2 regions of the Streptomyces sp. NPDC058619 genome follow, and region 2 is predicted to be linked to the other one. Evidence: riboswitches for the same ligand, from Rfam matches in the RefSeq annotation. Region 2 holds a riboswitch; the other holds the start of a gene.
What was found. A riboswitch is a leader RNA that binds a small molecule or an ion and turns the genes downstream of it on or off. The one in region 2 is predicted to bind S-adenosylmethionine.

Region 1 (9,023 bases), on a different contig from region 2:
CCGGCGACCCACTGGGAGGTGGAGGCGAAGTCGGCGGTGAAGACGGGAGTGCGGCGCGGCGCGAACACGGGCACGCCTCCACCGCCCTCAGGAACGAGGCGGCTTGTCAGGCGCCGCAGCCATCCGAGCGTGTCCGAGAGCATGACAGTGCTTTGCCCGCCGGAAACCGGCCCAACCTCCGGTTCTCGCGGAGAGTAATCGCACGAACGCTTTCAGCGAGCAGAAGCGTGCGCCGCGCGCACGAAGGCGTCGATGAGCGCCGGGGACTTCACTCCGCGCTCCCCCTCGACTCCACTGGAGACGTCCACGCCCCACGCTCCCGTGGTTTCCAGGGCCTCCCGGACGTTGCCGGGGGTCAGTCCGCCCGCCAGGAGCCAGCGGCCCTCCGGCGCCGTGAACTCCGCGGAACCCCAGTTCCAGGGCTTGCCGGAGCCCGGGTCCGGCGCGTCGATCAGCAGCAGGTCCTCACCGTACTCCCCGCACCGCCGGACGTGCTCCGCGGTGGCCCGCAGCAGCGTCCGGCCCGCGGCCCGCAGCGCCGCGAAGTCCTCGGGGCCCTCCTCCCCGTGCAGCTGGACGCCCCGTACGCCGCTCTCCTCGGTGAACCGGCGGACCTCCGCCACCGACTGCCCCCGGAACACCCCGACGGTGAGCACCCCCGGCGGCACCTCCGCCGCGAGGGCGCGCGCGGTCGCGGCGTCGACCGTACGCGGGCTGCCCGGGGCGAACACGAACCCGACGGCGCCCGCCCCCGCGGCCACGGCCGCCTCGACGTCGCGCGCGTTCTTGAGGCCGCAGATCTTGACGAAGGGTGCGCTGCTCTCGCTCATCCCCCGAGTCAACCAAACCCGCCCGCCCCACGGCACTCCGTCCCGAGGACCGGGCACGGCCCCGGCCCCGGCCCCGGCCCCGGCGCTAGCCTGATCTGAGACACGGGCCCCGGCCCGGTACAGCACGCACGCCATGCGGAGGACCACGGTGACCACCATGACCGAGCGGGCCACACCGATAGACACCACACTGTCGGCACCTCCGACATTCGAGAGCCTCCTGCGCACCGTCGAGGAGATGAACACGCCGGACGGCTTCAAGGCCGAGCTCATCCGGGGGAAGATCGTCGTGTCGCCGTGGTCCAAGCCGCGCTACGTCCGCCCCATGCGTGCCCTGCGCAGGCAGCTGGACGCCGAGGCTCCGGACGGGCACATCGTCGAGACCTCCCCCTTCCTCTTCCGGTTCCCCTCGGCGGCCCGCGCCTACGGTCCCGATCTCTTCGTCGCCGACGAAGCGGCCTTCGAAGCGGACGGCCGCCACGCGGACGGGGCGGCCCTTTCCCTGGTCGGGGAGTTCACCTCCGTTTCCACGAAGGACGCGGACTGGACCGACAAGCTCGATGTCTACGGCCTGCTCGTGCCGGTCTACCTGGTCGTCGACATGCAGGGCTCGGAGATCACCTGCTTCTCTGACCCCTCCCCGCACGGCTACCGCTCCCGCACCACGGTGTCCTTCGGCGAGCCCCTGCACGTCCCGGAACCGTTCGGCTGCGTCATCGACTCCTCCGGGTTCTGACCCGGGAGGCCCCGGAAACCGTTCGTGGCGGCGCGGGCGCGGGCCGCAGAATGGCCCGATGAAGGACAACGGGGTGGAGATCACCACAGGCGGCGCGGACGGCGGTCTCGACGCACGGCTCGGCAAGGAGCTCGACGCCTTCAACCAGGCGGCGACGGCGGGACACGAGCAGTCCGAGTTCACCGTCCGGGTCACGGACGCGGACGGCGCGCTCGTCGCCGGGCTCAGCGGCTGGAGCTGGGGCGACCGGGCGGGCATCGGCTTGACCTGGGTGCGCGAGGACAGCCGCGGCGACGGCTGGGGCGGCAGGCTGCTGGCAGCCGCCGAGGACGAGGCCCGCCGGCGCGGCTGCGCGACCGTCCTCGTCTCGTCGTTCACCTTCCAGGCCCCGGCCTTCTACGCCCGCCACGGCTACGTGGAGACGGCCCGCGTCCCCGGCTTCCCGGGCGGCCACGAGGACGTGTACTTCCTCAAGCAGCTCTGACCCGGCCGATCACGTCCCCCGCTCCAGGCGGCCGGGGAAACGCCCGAGGGCGGCACCCCCCCGCGGGGGGTGCCGCCCTCGTTCGAGAACAGCCGATCAGCCGGGGCCGATCAGAAGTCCATGTCACCACCCGGCATGCCGCCGCCCGCGGGGGCACCGGCCTTCTCGGGCTTGTCGGCGATGACGGCCTCGGTCGTCAGGAACAGCGCGGCGATCGACGCGGCGTTCTGCAGCGCGGAGCGCGTCACCTTCGCCGGGTCGATGATGCCCTCGGCGATGAGGTCGACGTACTCGCCGGTGGCCGCGTTCAGACCCCAGCCCGGGGTCAGGTTGCGGACCTTCTCCACGACGACGCCACCCTCGAGGCCGGCGTTGACGGCGATCTGCTTCAGCGGGGCTTCCAGGGCGAGCTTGACGGCGGCAGCGCCGGTCGCCTCGTCACCCGTGAGCTCCAGCTTGTCGAAGACCGCGGAGGCCTGCAGCAGGGCCACGCCGCCACCGGCGACGATGCCCTCCTCGACGGCCGCCTTCGCGTTGCGAACGGCGTCCTCGATGCGGTGCTTGCGCTCCTTGAGCTCGACCTCGGTCGCGGCACCGGCCTTGATGACGGCCACGCCGCCGGCCAGCTTCGCGAGGCGCTCCTGGAGCTTCTCGCGGTCGTAGTCCGAGTCGGAGTTCTCGATCTCGACGCGGATCTGGTTGACGCGACCGGCAACCTGGTCGCTGTCGCCGGCACCGTCGACGATGGTGGTCTCGTCCTTGGTGATGACGACCTTGCGGGCGCGGCCCAGCAGGTCGAGACCGGCGTTCTCCAGCTTGAGGCCGACCTCCTCGGAGATGACCGTGCCGCCCGTGAGGATGGCGATGTCACCGAGCATGGCCTTGCGGCGGTCGCCGAAGCCCGGGGCCTTGACGGCGACGGACTTGAAGGTGCCGCGGATCTTGTTGACGACCAGGGTCGACAGGGCCTCGCCCTCGACGTCCTCGGCGATGATCAGCAGCGGCTTGCCGGACTGCATGACCTTCTCCAGGAGGGGCAGCAGGTCCTTGACCGAGCCGATCTTGGAGTTGACGATCAGGATGTACGGGTCGTCGAGGGACGACTCCATGCGCTCCATGTCGGTGGCGAAGTACGCCGAGATGTAGCCCTTGTCGAAGCGCATGCCCTCGGTGAGCTCGAGCTCCAGACCGAAGGTCTGCGACTCCTCGACCGTGATGACGCCTTCCTTGCCGACCTTGTCCATCGCCTCGGCGATGAGCTCGCCGATCTGGGTGTCGGCGGCGGAGATGGAGGCCGTGGAGGCGATCTGCTCCTTGGTCTCGACGTCCTTGGCCTGGGCAAGCAGGGCGGCGGAGACGGCCTCGACGGCCTTCTCGATACCACGCTTGAGGGCCATCGGGTTGGCGCCGGCGGCTACGTTGCGCAGACCCTCGCGGACGAGGGCCTGGGCCAGCACGGTGGCGGTGGTCGTACCGTCGCCGGCGACGTCGTCCGTCTTCTTGGCGACTTCCTTGACCAGCTCGGCGCCGATCTTCTCGTACGGGTCCTCGAGCTCGATCTCCTTGGCGATGGAGACACCATCGTTGGTGATCGTGGGGGCGCCCCACTTCTTCTCAAGGACGACGTTGCGACCCTTGGGGCCAAGGGTGACCTTGACGGCGTCGGCGAGCTGGTTCATCCCACGCTCGAGACCGCGCCGGGCCTCCTCGTTGAACGCAATGATCTTGGCCATCTGAAGTGGTCCTCCCGGACAGGGGTGGATTGCTCCGGACCGCGCCCGCGCCCGCGACGGACGGCCTGCGCGACCGGCGGTTCCTTCCCGCCGGACGCTGCGGGCCTCACCGACCCGGTCCTCGTTTTAGTAGCACTCTCACCGGGAGAGTGCTAACGCCAATGATTAGCACTCGGCACCCTCGAGTGCAAGCGGCTTCGGTCAACACCCCCGGAAGAAGCAGGCGCCGCACGGGTCGTGCGGGCCGGACGCACGAGGGGCCCACATCCCTTGTCCAGGATGTGGGCCCCTCGTAGTGCCTCGCACGTCATACATACGTCGTACGTCGGTACGACCGTGCACGCCGTACGTGTGCGTCGCTGGTCGATCGCGTGGGGACTAGCCGGCGGCCGCGAGCTTGACCATGTCCGCCTGCGGCCCCTTCTGGCCCTGCGAGATCTCGAACTCGACCCGCTGACCCTCTTCAAGGGTGCGGTAACCGTCCATCTGGATGGCGCTGTAGTGGACGAACACATCCGCGCCACCGTCGACCGCGATGAAGCCGTAGCCCTTCTCCGCGTTGAACCACTTGACGGTGCCCTGAGCCATGCCTAACTCCCCTATTACTGGCCCTTGCGCAGGAACGCACTTCGCGATCCCGGGTCAGAACTTGCGTCGGAACGCGTCGACCGAGGCTGAATGTATCCGCGCCGGTGCTGTCTGCAACAGGTCAATCCGACGAGAATTCCGGCCACCTGGAAACATTGAAAAAGAGTGAAAATTTGGCATATTCCAGGGCAACTCGGGCCCGGCATCTCTCGCCAAAGCCCCATAGCGCACTCGCACATTGACCCGATGTCGACCCTCACGCGACCCGTTCATATGCGGCGGGCAAGAACAGCGGAGGGGACTTCCCCAACCCTACCGCGCCCAATCAAGCAGAATTGCCCCCTCCGCTTATTAGCGGAGGGGGCAATTTCGGTTTTGCGTGTCACCGCACGGTCGGTCAGCAACCGCCCGCGACGGCCGGGATGATCGAGACGCCGGCGCCGTCCGGGGTGACGGCCTCCAGGCCTCCCTCGAAGCGCACGTCGTCGTCGTTCACGTAGACGTTCACGAAACGGCGGAGCTTGCCCTGGTCGTCCAGGACGCGCGCGGCGATGCCCGGGTGGCTCTTCTCCAGCGAGTCGATGACCTCGGCCAGGTTCGCGCCCTCGGCGGAGACCTCGGCCTTGCCGCCGGTGTAGGTGCGCAGAATGGTGGGGATGCGGACGTTGACGCTCATGGCGCTACTGCCTTTCCGGTGTGCGAGGGAGGATCAGACCAGGCCGGCGGCGCGGAAGGCGTCCAGGCTCGGGCGGATGGTGGCGGTCTGCCCGCTGTCCGCGGCCACCGCCTCCAGGGTCTTGAGGCCGTCACCGGTGTTCAGGATGACGGTGGTCAGCGCCGGGTCGAGGTGCCCGGCCTCGATCAGCTTCTTCGTGACGCCGACGGTCACGCCGCCCGCGGTCTCGGCGAAGATGCCCTCGGTCTGCGCCAGGATCTTGATGGCCTCGACGACCTGCTCGTCGTTGACGTCGTCGACGAAGCCGCCGGTGCGCCGCGCGATGTCCAGGACGTACGGGCCGTCCGCCGGGTTGCCGATCGCCAGGGACTTGGCGATGGTGTTCGGCTTCTGCGGGCGGACCACGTCGAGACCGGCCTTGAAGGCGGTCGAGACCGGGGAGCAGCCCTCGGCCTGGGCGCCGAAGATCTTGTACGGCTTGTCCTCCACCAGACCGAGCTTGATCAGCTCCTGGAGGCCCTTGTCGATCTTCGTCAGCTGCGAGCCGGAGGCGATCGGGATGACCAGCTGGTCGGGCAGCTGCCAGCCGAGCTGCTCGCAGATCTCGTACGCGAGGGTCTTGGAGCCCTCGCCGTAGTACGGACGCAGGTTGACGTTGACGAAGCCCCAGCCCTCGCCGAGCGGGTCGCCGATGAGCTCGGAGCAGAAGCGGTTGACGTCGTCGTAGTTGCCTTCGATGCCGACGAGGTCGCCGCCGTAGACACCGGCCATGACGACCTTGCCCTGTTCCAGGTCGTGCGGGATGAACACGCAGGAGCGGAAGCCGGCGCGGGCGGCCGCGGCGCCGACGGCGCCGGCCAGGTTGCCGGTGGAGGAGCAGGAGAGCGTGGTGAAGCCGAAGGCGCGGGCCGCCTCGACGGCGATGGCCACGACGCGGTCCTTGAAGGAGTGCGTCGGGTTGCCGGAGTCGTCCTTGACGTAGAGCTTGCCGGTGACGCCGAGCTCCTTGGCCAGGTTGGCCGCGTCCACGAGCTTGGTGAAGCCCGGGTTCAGGCTCGGCTTGGAGGCCACGTCGGCGGGGACGGGCAGCAGCGGCGCGTAACGCCAGATGTTGTTCGGGCCGGCCTCGATCGCGGCGCGCAGGGCCTCGGGGTCACCGGTGGGAAGGTCGTAGGCGACTTCCAGCGGTCCGAAGCACTCGACGCACGCGAAGATGGGGCCGAGTTCGAAGCGGGTACCGCACTCGCGACAGGAAAGGCCGGTGGCGGGTCCGAGATCGACAGAGGTGGTTTCAGTCTGTGCAGCCATGATGGCGAGGCCCTTTCTCCTCATCTTCCCCATGGCGCACTTCGCCATGAGACGGAATTGGCACCTTCCCTAGCCGGGGACCTCGCGGAGTGTGCGCAGAACGCATCGCGAGAACCGACTGGAGGGTTGCCGGGGCTTCAACGGGCCGTGTCCCTCTGCCCCTCTGGATGAGCGGTATGGCACCGGGCCGCGCGCTCTTGGCGCGTCCGGGCATTTGTGGGCGAGCACCCCCGGCATGCGGTGGTGCTTCGCGTTGTTCAAGACTGTAACGGAAGGTCCGGGTGGTTGAGACAGCCGTCCGAACCGCGAGATGGATCACATTTCGGCTTATACCGCCGAGTAACCAGGGAGTGCCGAGAGTGCTGGAAGAGGTGGAGCGCTGGCTGGCCGAGCGCTCCTGGGCCGCCGCCGACCGACCGCTCGCCCAGCTGATCGAACGGAAGCGGGCGACGGGCGTCACGGTCAGCGTGGTGCTGCCCGCACTCGACGAGGAGGCGACGGTCGGCGAGATCGTCGAGGTGATCCGGCGCGAGCTGATGGAGGGGCTGCCCGTCCCCCTCGTGGACGAACTCCTCGTCGTCGACTCGGGCTCCGCCGACCGGACCGCGGAGGTGGCGGCGAAGGCCGGCGCCCGGGTGGAGCACCGCGACGCGATCCTGCCCCGCATCCCGGCGCTGCCCGGCAAGGGCGAGGTGCTGTGGCGTTCGCTGCTGGCCACGACCGGGGACGTCGTGTGCTTCGTCGACGCCGACCTGCGGGACTTCTCGGCCTCCTTCGTCTCCGGCATCGTGGGACCGCTGCTGACCGACCCCGACGTGCAGTTCGTCAAGGCGATGTACGACCGCCCGCTGGGCGACGCGCCGGGCCAGGGCGGGCGGGTGACGGAGCTGGTCGCCCGGCCCCTGCTCAACCTCCACTGGCCGCAGCTGGCGGGCTTCGTCCAGCCGCTGGGCGGCGAGTACGCCGTGCGGCGCTCGCTGCTGGAGCGCCTCCCCTTCCCCGTCGGGTACGGGGTCGAGCTGGGCCTGCTGGTGGACGCGCTGCACACCGTCGGGCTGGACGCGCTGGCCCAGGTCGACGTGGGCGTACGGGTCCACCGCCACCAGGACGGGCAGGCGCTGGGCCGGATGGCCGCGGCGATCTACCGCACGGCGCAGCTGCGGCTCTCGCGCGGGCACCTCGTACGGCCGGAGCTGACGCAGTTCGAGCGGGGCCCGGACGGCTTCGTGCCGCGCACCTACGCGGTGGACACCGAGGAGCGGCCGCCGATGCGCGAGGTCGAGGAGTACGCCGTACGCCGCGTGGCGTGACGAATCAGGCGGTTTGAGGGGAGCCGGGCCCGGCTAGGTTGGCGGCATGGCTTCTCAGGTACTCGTTGCAGCGAACCGCGGCCCGCTCTCCTACGCCCTCTCCGACGACGGGGAGCTCAGCGCCCGCCGCGGCGGGGGCGGACTCGTCTCCGGGCTCTCCGCGGCCCTCGCGGAGCAGCCGGACGCGCTGTGGATCTGCTCGGCGCTCTCGGACGCCGACCGGGAGGCGGTGCGCCGGGGCGTCTCCGAGCCGGGCGTCCGGATGCTGGACATCGATCCCACGGTGTACGACGACGCGTACAACGGCATCGCGAACTCCGTGCTCTGGTTCACCCACCACCACCTGTACGACGTCCCGCGCGAGCCGGTCTTCGACGCGCGGTTCCGCCGCCAGTGGGACTCGTACACCGAGTACAACCGCGCCTTCGCGCAGGCCCTCGCGCAGGAGGCGGCGCCCGGCGCCCGCGTCCTGGTGCAGGACTACCACCTGGCGCTGGTCCCGGGGCAGTTGCGCGAGCTGCGGCCGGACCTGCGGATCGCGCACTTCACGCACACGCCGTGGGCCTCGCCCGAATTCCTCGGCATGCTCCCCGACGACGTCCGCCAGCAGCTGGTGTGGGGAATGCTCGGCGCGGACGTGCTGGGCTTCCACACGGGCGAGTGGGCGCGGAACTTCGTCGCGGGGGCGCAGGCCGACGACGCGAGCGGTGTGGCGGAGGGCTTCTGGCCGGCCGCCGGTCCCAGCGGGGTGCGGCACCGCCGCAGCCCTGTGGACGGGCGGCGCGAGGAGCGGCCGGAGGAGCCCCGCTTCACCGAGGTGACCGCCTTCCCCCTGGGCGTGGACGGGGACGACCTGCGGGCACTCGCGCACCGGCCCGAGGTCGACGCGAAGCTGGCGGAGCTGCGGGCGGAGGTCGGGGACCGCAAGACGGTCGTCCGGGTGGACCGCACGGAGCTGTCGAAGAACATCCTGCGCGGGCTGCTGGCCTACCGGGAGCTGCTGACGGTCCACCCCGAGTGGCGCGGCCGGGTGGTGCATCTGGCCTCCGCGTACCCGTCGCGGCAGGACCTGAAGGTGTACCGGGACTACACGGCGGCGGTGGCGGAGCTGGCGGCGGAGATCAACGCGGAGTTCGCCGCGGAGGGCTGGGAGCCGGTGCTGGTGTCGGTGAAGGACGACTTCGCGCGCTCGCTGGCGGCGTACCGGCTGGCGGACGTGGCCCTGGTGAACCCGGTGCGCGACGGGATGAACCTGGTGGCGAAGGAGATCCCGGTGGTGTCGGAGGCGGGCTGCGCGCTGGTGCTGTCGACGGGCGCGGGGGCGTACGAGGAGCTCCGCGACCACGCCCTGACGGTGA
Region 2 (9,023 bases):
TCTCGGGCATCGCGTCGATCAACCCGATCTGGGCGCTCGGCCCGTACCGCCCGGACCACGTGTCCACCGGTGCGCAGCCCGACTGGTACATGGGCTTCTCCGAGGGCCTGATCCGTGCCATGCCGGGCTGGGAGGTCAACCTGTGGGGCCACACGCTCGTCCTGGGCGTCTTCATCCCACTGGTGATCTTCCCGCTGGTGCTGGCCGCGATCGCGGTGTACCCGTTCATCGAGTCCTGGGTCACCAAGGACGACCGCGAGCACCACATCCTGGACCGTCCGCGCAACGTCCCGACCCGTACGGCCTTCGGTGTCGCCTGGCTCACGTGGTACGTGATCCTGCTCATCGCCGGTGGAAACGACATGTTCGCGCAGTACTTCCACCTGTCGATCAACTCGATCACCTGGTTCGCGCGGATCGGCTTCTTCGTCGGCCCCGTCATCGCCTTCGTGATCACCAAGCGCATCTGCCTCGGCCTCCAGCGCCGGGACCGCGACAAGGTGCTGCACGGTCGCGAGACCGGCATCATCAAGCGGCTCCCGCACGGTGAGTTCGTCGAGATCCACGAGCCGCTCTCGCAGGGTCAGCTGCACAAGCTCACCTCGCACACGCAGTACAAGCCGGCCGAGATCGGCCCGACGGTCGACGAGAACGGTGTCGAGCGCAAGGTGGGTGCCCTGGAGAAGCTGCGCGTCAAGCTCAGCAAGGGGTACTACGCCGAGGACAGCCAGATTCCGAAGCCCACGGTGGAGGAGTACAAGGAGATCCAGAGCGGCCACGGCCACCACTGATCCTCCGTACCACGTTGTGAGGGACTGATTTCGGTCAGTCCTGGTGTCGCCACGGTGAGAGCCCCGTCCATTGTCCGGACGGGGCTCTTTGCCGTAACCGGGGCTGGATAGGCTGGAGCCCTTCCGATCGACGTGGAATCCCACCAGCAGCAGGAGCGGACCATGAACGTGGTGACCCCGGCAGGCGGCGACAGCGCGGCGGCCCGTGGCTGGCCGGGCGTTCTCGACGCCCTGCTGACCGGCCAGGACCTGCGCGCCGACGACACCGCCTGGGCCATGGACCGGATCATGCGCGGCGAGGCCACCGACGCCCAGATCGCCGGCTTCGCCGTCGCGCTGCGGGCCAAGGGCGAGACGGTCGCCGAGATCACCGGCCTCGTCCGGACCATGTACGAGCACGCCAACCTGATCGAGGTGCCGGGCCGGACGGTCGACATCGTCGGCACCGGCGGCGACGGCGCCAGGACGGTGAACATCTCGACGATGTCGGCGATCGTGGTGGCCGGAACGGGCGCCAAGGTGGTCAAGCACGGCAACCGGGCCGCGTCCTCCGCGAGCGGGTCCTCGGACGTCCTGGAGAAGCTCGGCGTCAACCTCGACCTCACCCCGGCGCGGGTGGCGGAGGTCGCGGAGGAGGCGGGCATCACCTTCTGCTTCGCGGTGAAGTTCCACCCGGCGCTGCGGCACGTGGCGGCCGCCCGCAAGGAACTGGGCATCCGCACCACCTTCAACTTCCTCGGCCCGCTGACCAACCCGGCGAAGGTACGGGCCCAGGCCACAGGCGTGGCCGACGCCCGGATGGCCCCCATCGTCGCCGGCGTCCTCGCGGAACGCGGCTCGTCCGCCCTGGTCTTCCGCGGCGACGACGGCCTCGACGAGCTGACCACCACCGCGACCTCGCGCGTCTGGTGGGTCCGTGACGGGAAGGTCGCCGAGCAGGCGTTCGACCCGCGCGACGTGGGCATCGGCCTGGTGGACGTGTCCGCGCTGCGCGGCGAGGACGCCTCGTACAACGCTGACGTCGCCCGCCGGCTGCTGGCCGGTGAGACGGGTCCGGTGCGCGACGCGGTCCTGCTGAACGCGGCGGCCGCCCTGGTGGCCCTCGACCCCGGTACGGGAACGCTTGAGGAGCAGATCCGGGCCGGCATCGCCCGTGCGGCGCAGGGCGTCGACTCGGGCGCGGCCCGGGGGGCCCTGGAGCGCTGGGTGGCGGCGAGCAACGCGTAGCGGCCGGGAACGCCCCGCCGGGCTGATCGTTTCGAGCCAAGACCCCGGTCCAGCATGCGGACCGGGGTCTTGCGCGCAGGGGATCATGTGGCAGGATGCTGACCAGGTCACGAGTGACAGCGTTTAGGCCCCGGCTTGCTGTCCGGCAACCCTCCTTCCGTGGCGGGGTGCCCCGGGTGATGACCAGGCCGTAGGCAGCGAGGTCTACGGCAAGCGCGGATCCCTCGACACCAGGGGTCCTGGTCTCTCGAGGAGCGTTTTCCGTGAGCAAGCGAATGCGATAGGGCGAATCCGCCCCCTCTTCACCCCTCGGAACAGGGTCACCTCCGCGTACCCGGTTCGCTGCGAGGACCTTCCCGTACCCCGGACGGCCGCAGAGCCGTACCCGCGTACGGGCACACCGAAGCCATTCACCCCTGCCTGCCGGGAGATACCGCCATGTCCGCATCCCTGAACGCCGCTGCCGCCACCACCGTTGCCGTTGCCGTCGACCCCGCCTGTGCCGAGCCGCTGCAGGTCCTCGGCCGGGACGTCACCGTCCCGCTCGTCACCGGCGGCGAGGTCACCTACGCGGCCCTCGACTACGCGGCCAGCGCCCCGGCCCTCCAGCGGGTCTGGGACGACGTGGCGGCGTACGCCCCCTACTACGGCAGCGTGCACCGCGGCGCCGGCTACCTCTCCCAGCTCTCCACCGACCTGTTCGAGCAGAGCCGGGTCACCGTCGCCGGGTTCCTCGACTGCCGCCCCTCCGACCAGGTGATCTTCACCCGGTCCACCACCGACTCCCTGAACCTGCTGGCCGCCGCGCTCCCGGCCGACTGCCAGGTCTTCGTCTTCGAGACCGAGCACCACGCCTCGCTGCTCCCGTGGACGAACGCCCGCGTCACCTACCTCAACGCCCCCCGCACCCCCGGCGAGGCCGTCGCCACCCTGGAGCGGGCGCTCGCCGGCCGCACCGCGTCCGTCGAAGAGGGCTACGGTCCGGCCCTGGTCTGCGTCACCGGCGCCTCCAACGTCACCGGCGAGCTGTGGCCGGTCAAGGAGCTCGCCGCCGCCGCGCACGCCCACGGCGCGCGGATCGTCCTGGACGCCGCCCAACTGGCCCCGCACCACCCCGTGTCCGTCCAGGAGCTGGACGTGGACTGGGTCGCCTTCTCCGGGCACAAGCTGTACGCGCCCTTCGGCTCGGGCGTGCTCGCCGGCCGCGCGGACTGGCTGCAGGAGGCGGACCCGTACCTCGCCGGCGGCGGCGCCTCCCGCAAGGTGGCCCGCCGGGAGGACGGCGGCGTGGACGTCGAGTGGCACACCACCGCCGCCCGTCACGAGGCCGGTTCCCCGAACGTCATCGGCGTCTACTCCATCGCCTCCGCCTGCAAGGCCCTGACGGAGGCCGGCTTCGACAGCCTGGTCGCCCGCGAGCGCCACCTCATCGCGAAGGTCCGCGAGGGCCTGGCCGAGGTGCCCGCGGTGCGCGTCCTGTCCCTCTTCGGCGACGACGCCCCGCGCGTCGGCGTCATCTCCTTCGTGGTCGACGGCTGGAACAGCTCGCACTTCGCCGCCGCACTGTCGGCCGAGTACGGGATCGGCGTGCGCGACGGCCTGTTCTGCGCCCACCCGCTGGTCCGCACCCTGCTGGGCAGCGAGCCGCAGGAGCCGGGCGAGTGCGGTGCGCCGGAGGCCGCTCCGGGGGAGCGCTCGCTGAACGCCATCCGCGTCAGCTTCGGCGCCGGCACCCCCGACGAGCACGTCGAGCGCTTCGTACGGGCGGTGCGGGAACTGGTCGCGGACGGCGCCAAGTGGCGGTACCGCACGGAAGAGGGCCGCTGCGTCCCGGCGGTCTGACCACCCGGCGGGGGCCGTGGAGGCGCCGCGTGCGCCGGGCCGGAGCGACCGGAGCCGCGCGCCGGAGCCGCGCGCCGGAGCCGCGCGGCCCCCGTGAACCGCGCCGCAGGCGTCAGGCGTCCAGGCCGATGGCGAAGGCGGCTTCCAGGTCGTGCTGGGAGTACGTGCGGAACGCGACGTGAGTGTCCGTTCCCTCGACGCCCGGGATCTTGCTGATGCGGCCCGGGATGATGTCCGCCAGGTTCTCGTGGCGGGCCACGCGGACCAGTGCGATCAGGTCGTACGTACCGGTGACGGAGTAGACCTCGCTGACGCTGTCCAGCGCGGCGATGGACTCGGCGATCTCGGGGATGCGGTCCACGCTGGTCTTGATGAGCACGATCGCGGTGATCACGGCTGGCTGTCTCCCTCGGTGGCCGTCGCTGGTCGCCTCACTCTAGTCGCACCCCGGTAGCGGACCCACGCGCAGAGGAAGCCGAGCGAGAAGCCCACCAGGTGGGCCAGGTAGGCGACCCCGGGGCCGCTGCCCGCGCGGTGCGCCGCCACCCACTGGAGGGCGAACCAGAACAGCAGCACGATCCAGGCGGGGAAGCGCAGCGGCAGGAAGAACAGGAACGGGAACAGGCTCGTCACCCTGGCGCGCGGGAGCAGGTAGAGGAAGGCGCCCAGGACCGCGGAGATGGCGCCGGACGCGCCGACCAGGGTCTGGGAGGACTCCGCGTTCGCCGCCGCGTACGCCGCCAGGGCCACGTACCCCGTACAGACGTAGAAGGCGAGGAAGGTGAGTCGGCCCATCCGCTCCTCCGCCATCGCGCCGAAGACGTAGAGGAAGAGCATGTTCCCCAGCAGGTGCAGCCAGCTGCCGTGGACGAACAGCGCGGTCAGCGGGGTCAGCCAGGCGCGGGGCGTGCTCGTGAAGAGCTCGTCCGGGACCACGCCCCAGCGGCGGAAGTAGTCCGTCCCGGCCGCCAGCAGCCCGTCGCCCGTCCCGTAGGAGGGGTTCAGCCCGGAGGCCGGGCTCAGTACGAACACCACACCGCAGCCCGCGATCAGCGCGTGGGTGACCACCGGTCCCCGGGCAGCCTCGCGCAGGGTCCGCCACCTTACGATCATGTGCCAGAGCATGACGCAAGGAGCCCCACCTGAGGCGGTGGCAGGCCGTAGGGTTACGAGCTGCGGTCCGGCGGCCCGCGCAGACGGCCGCGCGGACCGCTTTAATTGAAACAGCTACGAAGGAGAGAGCGGCCTGATGACGGTTCCCCTGCCGACCGACACCACCCGGTGGCGCTGCACCCTGTGCGGCAACCTCACGCGGTTCGACGTCACCCGCTCGTCGAAGGTCGTGGAGTACGTCCACCTGGACCTCGCCGGGGAGCCCAAGGTCGAGGAGCGGGAGGTGGTCAATGAGACCATCGAGTCGGTCCGCTGCCGCTGGTGCAACGCGGTGGACCAGATCGAGCTCGTGGACAGGCCGGGCGCGGACTCCTGACGGAGCCCCGCCCACAGGTAGATCACGGTAGGGGTGACGGATTGTGGAGCCAGCAAGCGGCGCTGAGCCGGCCGACGCGGCCGGCGACGCCGCCGAGGTGCTCGACCGCCCGCTGCCGGAAGGCGTGCGGCGCCGGGTCGTCGCGCTCGTCTCGGACGCCTTCGGCGGACTGACGGTCGCGGACCTCCCGGCGCAGCTGCGCCAGTACGCCCGCTTCACCCCGACCCGGCGCGCCAAGTTCGCGGGCACCGCCATGGCGGCCGCGGTCGAGACCGACGGCGTGTTCCGCGGCAGGGTCGCCGAGAAGCTGCGCGAGGCCCAGGCGGACCTGGCCGGGGCGCTGGAGTCCGGCGCCCCGCCCGCCGCCGCCGATCCGCTCGACGTGGCGGCGGCCGCCTACGTCCTGCGCCCGGCCGGCTGGGTCAAGCTGGTGGCCGCCGCGGGCGAGGAGGCGCACCGCGCCGACGCCGAGCGGGCCGACGAGGAGACCCGGCGCGAACTGGACCGGCTCCGCGAGGAGCTGTCCCACGTACGGGAGCTGCAGCGCTCGGGCGGCGAGCAGGTGCGCACCGAGCTGGAGGCCTCGCGCAAGGAAGCGGAATCGCTTCACCGCAAGCTGCGCAGTGCCCTGAGCGACGTCAAGCGCGGCGAGGCGGCCCTGCGCAAGGTGAACGCGGAGGTCGACGGGATCCGCGGCGAGGCCGCCACCCGGGTGGCCGCCGCCGAGAGCGAGACCCGGCGCCTCAAGTCCCGTCTGGCGGAGGTGGAGACGGCGCTGGAGACCTCGCGCCGGGCCACCCGCGAGGGGCGCAGCATCGAGGACATGCGGCTGCGGCTGCTGCTGGACACCGTGCTGGACGCGGCGGCCGGGCTGCGCCGCGAGCTGGCGCTGCCGCCGGTCAGCACCCGGCCGGCGGACACCGTGGACGCGGTGGAGCCGGGCCGGATGACGCCGAAGGACATCGCGGCGCGCGCACTCTCGGAGACCGATCCGGCGCTGCTGGACCAGCTGTTGGCGCTGCCCCAGGCGCATCTGGTGGTCGACGGCTACAACGTGACCAAGACGGGCTACCCGACGATGCCGCTGGAGAAGCAGCGGCTGCGGCTGCTGGGCGGGCTGTCGATGCTCGCCGCGCAGACCGGCGCGGAGATGACCTGCGTGTTCGACGGGGCGGAACTGGCGGCCCCGGTGCTGCTCGCACCGCCGCGCGGGGTGCGGGTGCTGTTCTCCAAGGCCGGGGTGACGGCGGACGAGCTGATCCGCCAGCTGGTGCGGGCGGAGCCGACGGGCCGGCCGGTCGTGGTGGTCTCCACGGACCGGGAGGTCGCCGACGGGGTGGCCAAGGCCGGGGCGCGGCCCGTGACGTCCGCCTTGTTGCTGAAGCGGCTTTCGCGCGTTTCGTAACCCCTGGGTTGAATGCCGGAATTGATGGAGGGCCGGGAGAACGTACCGTCAAGTCCTCGGCACACAGCGTGCGCTGTAGGTAAAGAAGCTGGTCGGGGACCAAGTTTTTTCTCTGCGGGATTTGAACTGATCACAGCGAGGTCACTATGGTCTGTTCAAACCTTCGTGCGGTAGGTCACTCATCCGGGGTGACGGCGGAGGCGCTGCCGAGTTGCGTCCTTCGGCGGCTCGAGGAAGAAGGAGCTCGCCTTCGTGGCGTCCCACCGTCGACCCAAGCAGCCGACCCGCGCTCGCGTGACCGTACTGACCGCCACGGCCGCCGCCGCCGTCGCCCTCTCCGCCCAGGGCGCCTCGGCCGCCCCGGCGAAGCCGGGCAAGGACGAGGTCAAGTCCCAGGTCGACGCGCTCTACGAAGAGGCGGAGCAGGCCACCGAGAAGTTCAACGGGGCCAAGGAACGCCAGGAGAAGCTCGAAAAGGAGATCGGGCAGCTCCAGGACCAGGTCGCGCGTGGACAGGGCGACCTCAACGAGCTGCGCAGCACGCTCGGTTCGATGGCCAGCGCCCAGTACCGGGGCGGCGGCATCGACCCCTCCCTCGCGCTCTTCCTCTCCGCCGACCCGGACAGCTATCTCGACAAGGCGGCCTCCCTCGACCACCTGAGCGGCAAGCAGGTCGAAGCCGTCCAGAAGATCCAGGCCAAGCAGCGCAGCCTCGCGCAGCAGCGCCAGGAGGCCTCCGGCAAGCTGGCCGACCTCGACGCGACCCGCAAGGAGCTCGGCGAGAAGAAGAAGGTCTCGACGGACAAGCTCGCCGAGGCGCAGGCCCTCCTGAACACGCTGACGGCGCAGGAGCGCACGCAGCTCAAGGAGGAGGAGACCAAGGCCAGCCGCAGCGCCGGCGAGCGCGTGGACCTCGGCGACGTGAAGCCCTCCGGCCGGGCCGGCGCCGCTCTCGCCGCCGCGAGGACCAAGCTGGGCACCGCGTACGTCATGGGCGCCACCGGCCCCAGCGCGTACGACTGCTCCGGGTTGACGCAGTGGGCCTACAAGCAGGCCGGCGTCAGCATCAGCCGCACCACGTACACGCAGGCCAACGACGGCAAGCGCGTCAGCCGCAGCGAGCTCCAGCCCGGTGACCTGGTCTTCTTCTACGGAGATCTGCACCACGTGGGCCTCTACGCGGGCAACAACATGACGCTGCACGCCTCCAACCCGCGCGGCGGCATCAAGTACGAGTCGATGGACAACATGCCGTTCCAGTTCGGCGTCCGCGTCTGACCCTCCCGGCCGGGGACGCGCCGCGGACCGCCCATCCGGGCGAATTCAGAGGTCGCCCCCCGACCGCACGCCCCGCCGGTGACCTGCGTCTCCTGCGGGGCGTCGCCATGTGCGCCCTCCGGAGGTCGTTGGCCGGTGCGTGGTCGCGCCGCTACTGTCTGCCAGCGCGGAACCCGGTACACGGCCGTCCACGGGGGGCGGACCCGGGTCCCGCTCAGCGGAAGGGAGCGGTTTCACGTGGCGTCCCATCGCCGGCCCGGCCCCAGCGGCCTCACCGGCCTCGAACGGAACACGAAGGTCACCGTCCTGACCGCCGTCGCGGCGACGGCCGCGGTCGCCCTGGCCGGAGCCCCCGCCGGCGCGGCCCCCGGCCTCCCGCACGAACCCCCGGCCGGCAGCCGCGCCCAGGTCGACCGGCTCTTCGAGGAGGCCGAGCAGGCCACCGAGCGCTTCAACGAGGCCGGGGAGAAGGCCGGCCGGCTGCGCTCCGAGGTCAACCGGGCCCAGGACGCGATCGCCCGCGGCCAGGACCGCATCAACACCATGCGGGGCGTCCTAGGCGCCTTCGCCGGGGCCCAGTACCGCGGCGGCTCCATCGACCCCGCCCTCGCGCTGATGCTCTCCGAGGACCCCGATGACTACCTCGCCCGCGCCGCCGTACTGGACCGGCTGACCGGACGTCAGGCCCGCCAGCTCGACGAACTCCGCGAGGAACAGCGGCGGCTCGGCCAGGAACGCCGGGAGGCCTCGCGCAAGCTCGGCGAGCTCGAAGGGCTGCGGGCCGACGTGGCCCGGCACAAGCGGTCCGTCACGGCGAAGCTCGCGGCCGCCCGGAGGCTGCTCAACGCCATGCCCTCCGGGGAGCGGGCCGACTTCGAGCGCGCCTCGCGCTCCGGCGGGCGCGCCGAGGGCCTGCCCGACCCGTCCTCGGCCGGCCCCTCCTCGGGCCGCGCCGCGACCGCCGTGATGGCGGCCCGGGCGGCGGTCGGCC

Region 1: linked by a shared signal. The riboswitch ahead of thrC (threonine synthase) and the one ahead of ACFWTC_RS03960 (aminotransferase class V-fold PLP-dependent enzyme) in region 2 are both predicted to bind S-adenosylmethionine.

What each region holds. Positions count from the first base shown of each region.
Region 1 covers NZ_JBHXQN010000021.1:26,332-35,354, reverse strand. The annotation lists gene ACFWTC_RS21310 (beta-glucanase) at 1-68, opposite strand, end outside; gene ACFWTC_RS21305 (phosphoribosylanthranilate isomerase) at 213-830, opposite strand; gene ACFWTC_RS21300 (Uma2 family endonuclease) at 988-1,566, shown strand; gene ACFWTC_RS21295 (GNAT family N-acetyltransferase) at 1,625-2,050, shown strand; gene groL (chaperonin GroEL) at 2,161-3,783, opposite strand; gene ACFWTC_RS21285 (cold-shock protein) at 4,162-4,371, opposite strand; gene ACFWTC_RS21280 (MoaD/ThiS family protein) at 4,769-5,047, opposite strand; gene thrC (threonine synthase) at 5,081-6,379, opposite strand; SAM riboswitch class I at 6,373-6,529, opposite strand; gene ACFWTC_RS21270 (glucosyl-3-phosphoglycerate synthase) at 6,715-7,665, shown strand; gene ACFWTC_RS21265 (trehalose-6-phosphate synthase) at 7,712-9,023, shown strand, end outside.
Region 2 covers NZ_JBHXQN010000002.1:383,500-392,522, reverse strand. The annotation lists gene ACFWTC_RS03970 (cytochrome bc complex cytochrome b subunit) at 1-791, shown strand, start outside; gene trpD (anthranilate phosphoribosyltransferase) at 954-2,018, shown strand; SAM riboswitch class IV at 2,124-2,240, shown strand; gene ACFWTC_RS03960 (aminotransferase class V-fold PLP-dependent enzyme) at 2,457-3,860, shown strand; gene ACFWTC_RS03955 (Lrp/AsnC family transcriptional regulator) at 3,973-4,254, opposite strand; gene ACFWTC_RS03950 (rhomboid family intramembrane serine protease) at 4,251-4,985, opposite strand; gene ACFWTC_RS03945 (hypothetical protein) at 5,110-5,349, shown strand; gene ACFWTC_RS03940 (NYN domain-containing protein) at 5,390-6,754, shown strand; gene ACFWTC_RS03935 (NlpC/P60 family protein) at 7,007-8,032, shown strand; gene ACFWTC_RS03930 (NlpC/P60 family protein) at 8,270-9,023, shown strand, end outside.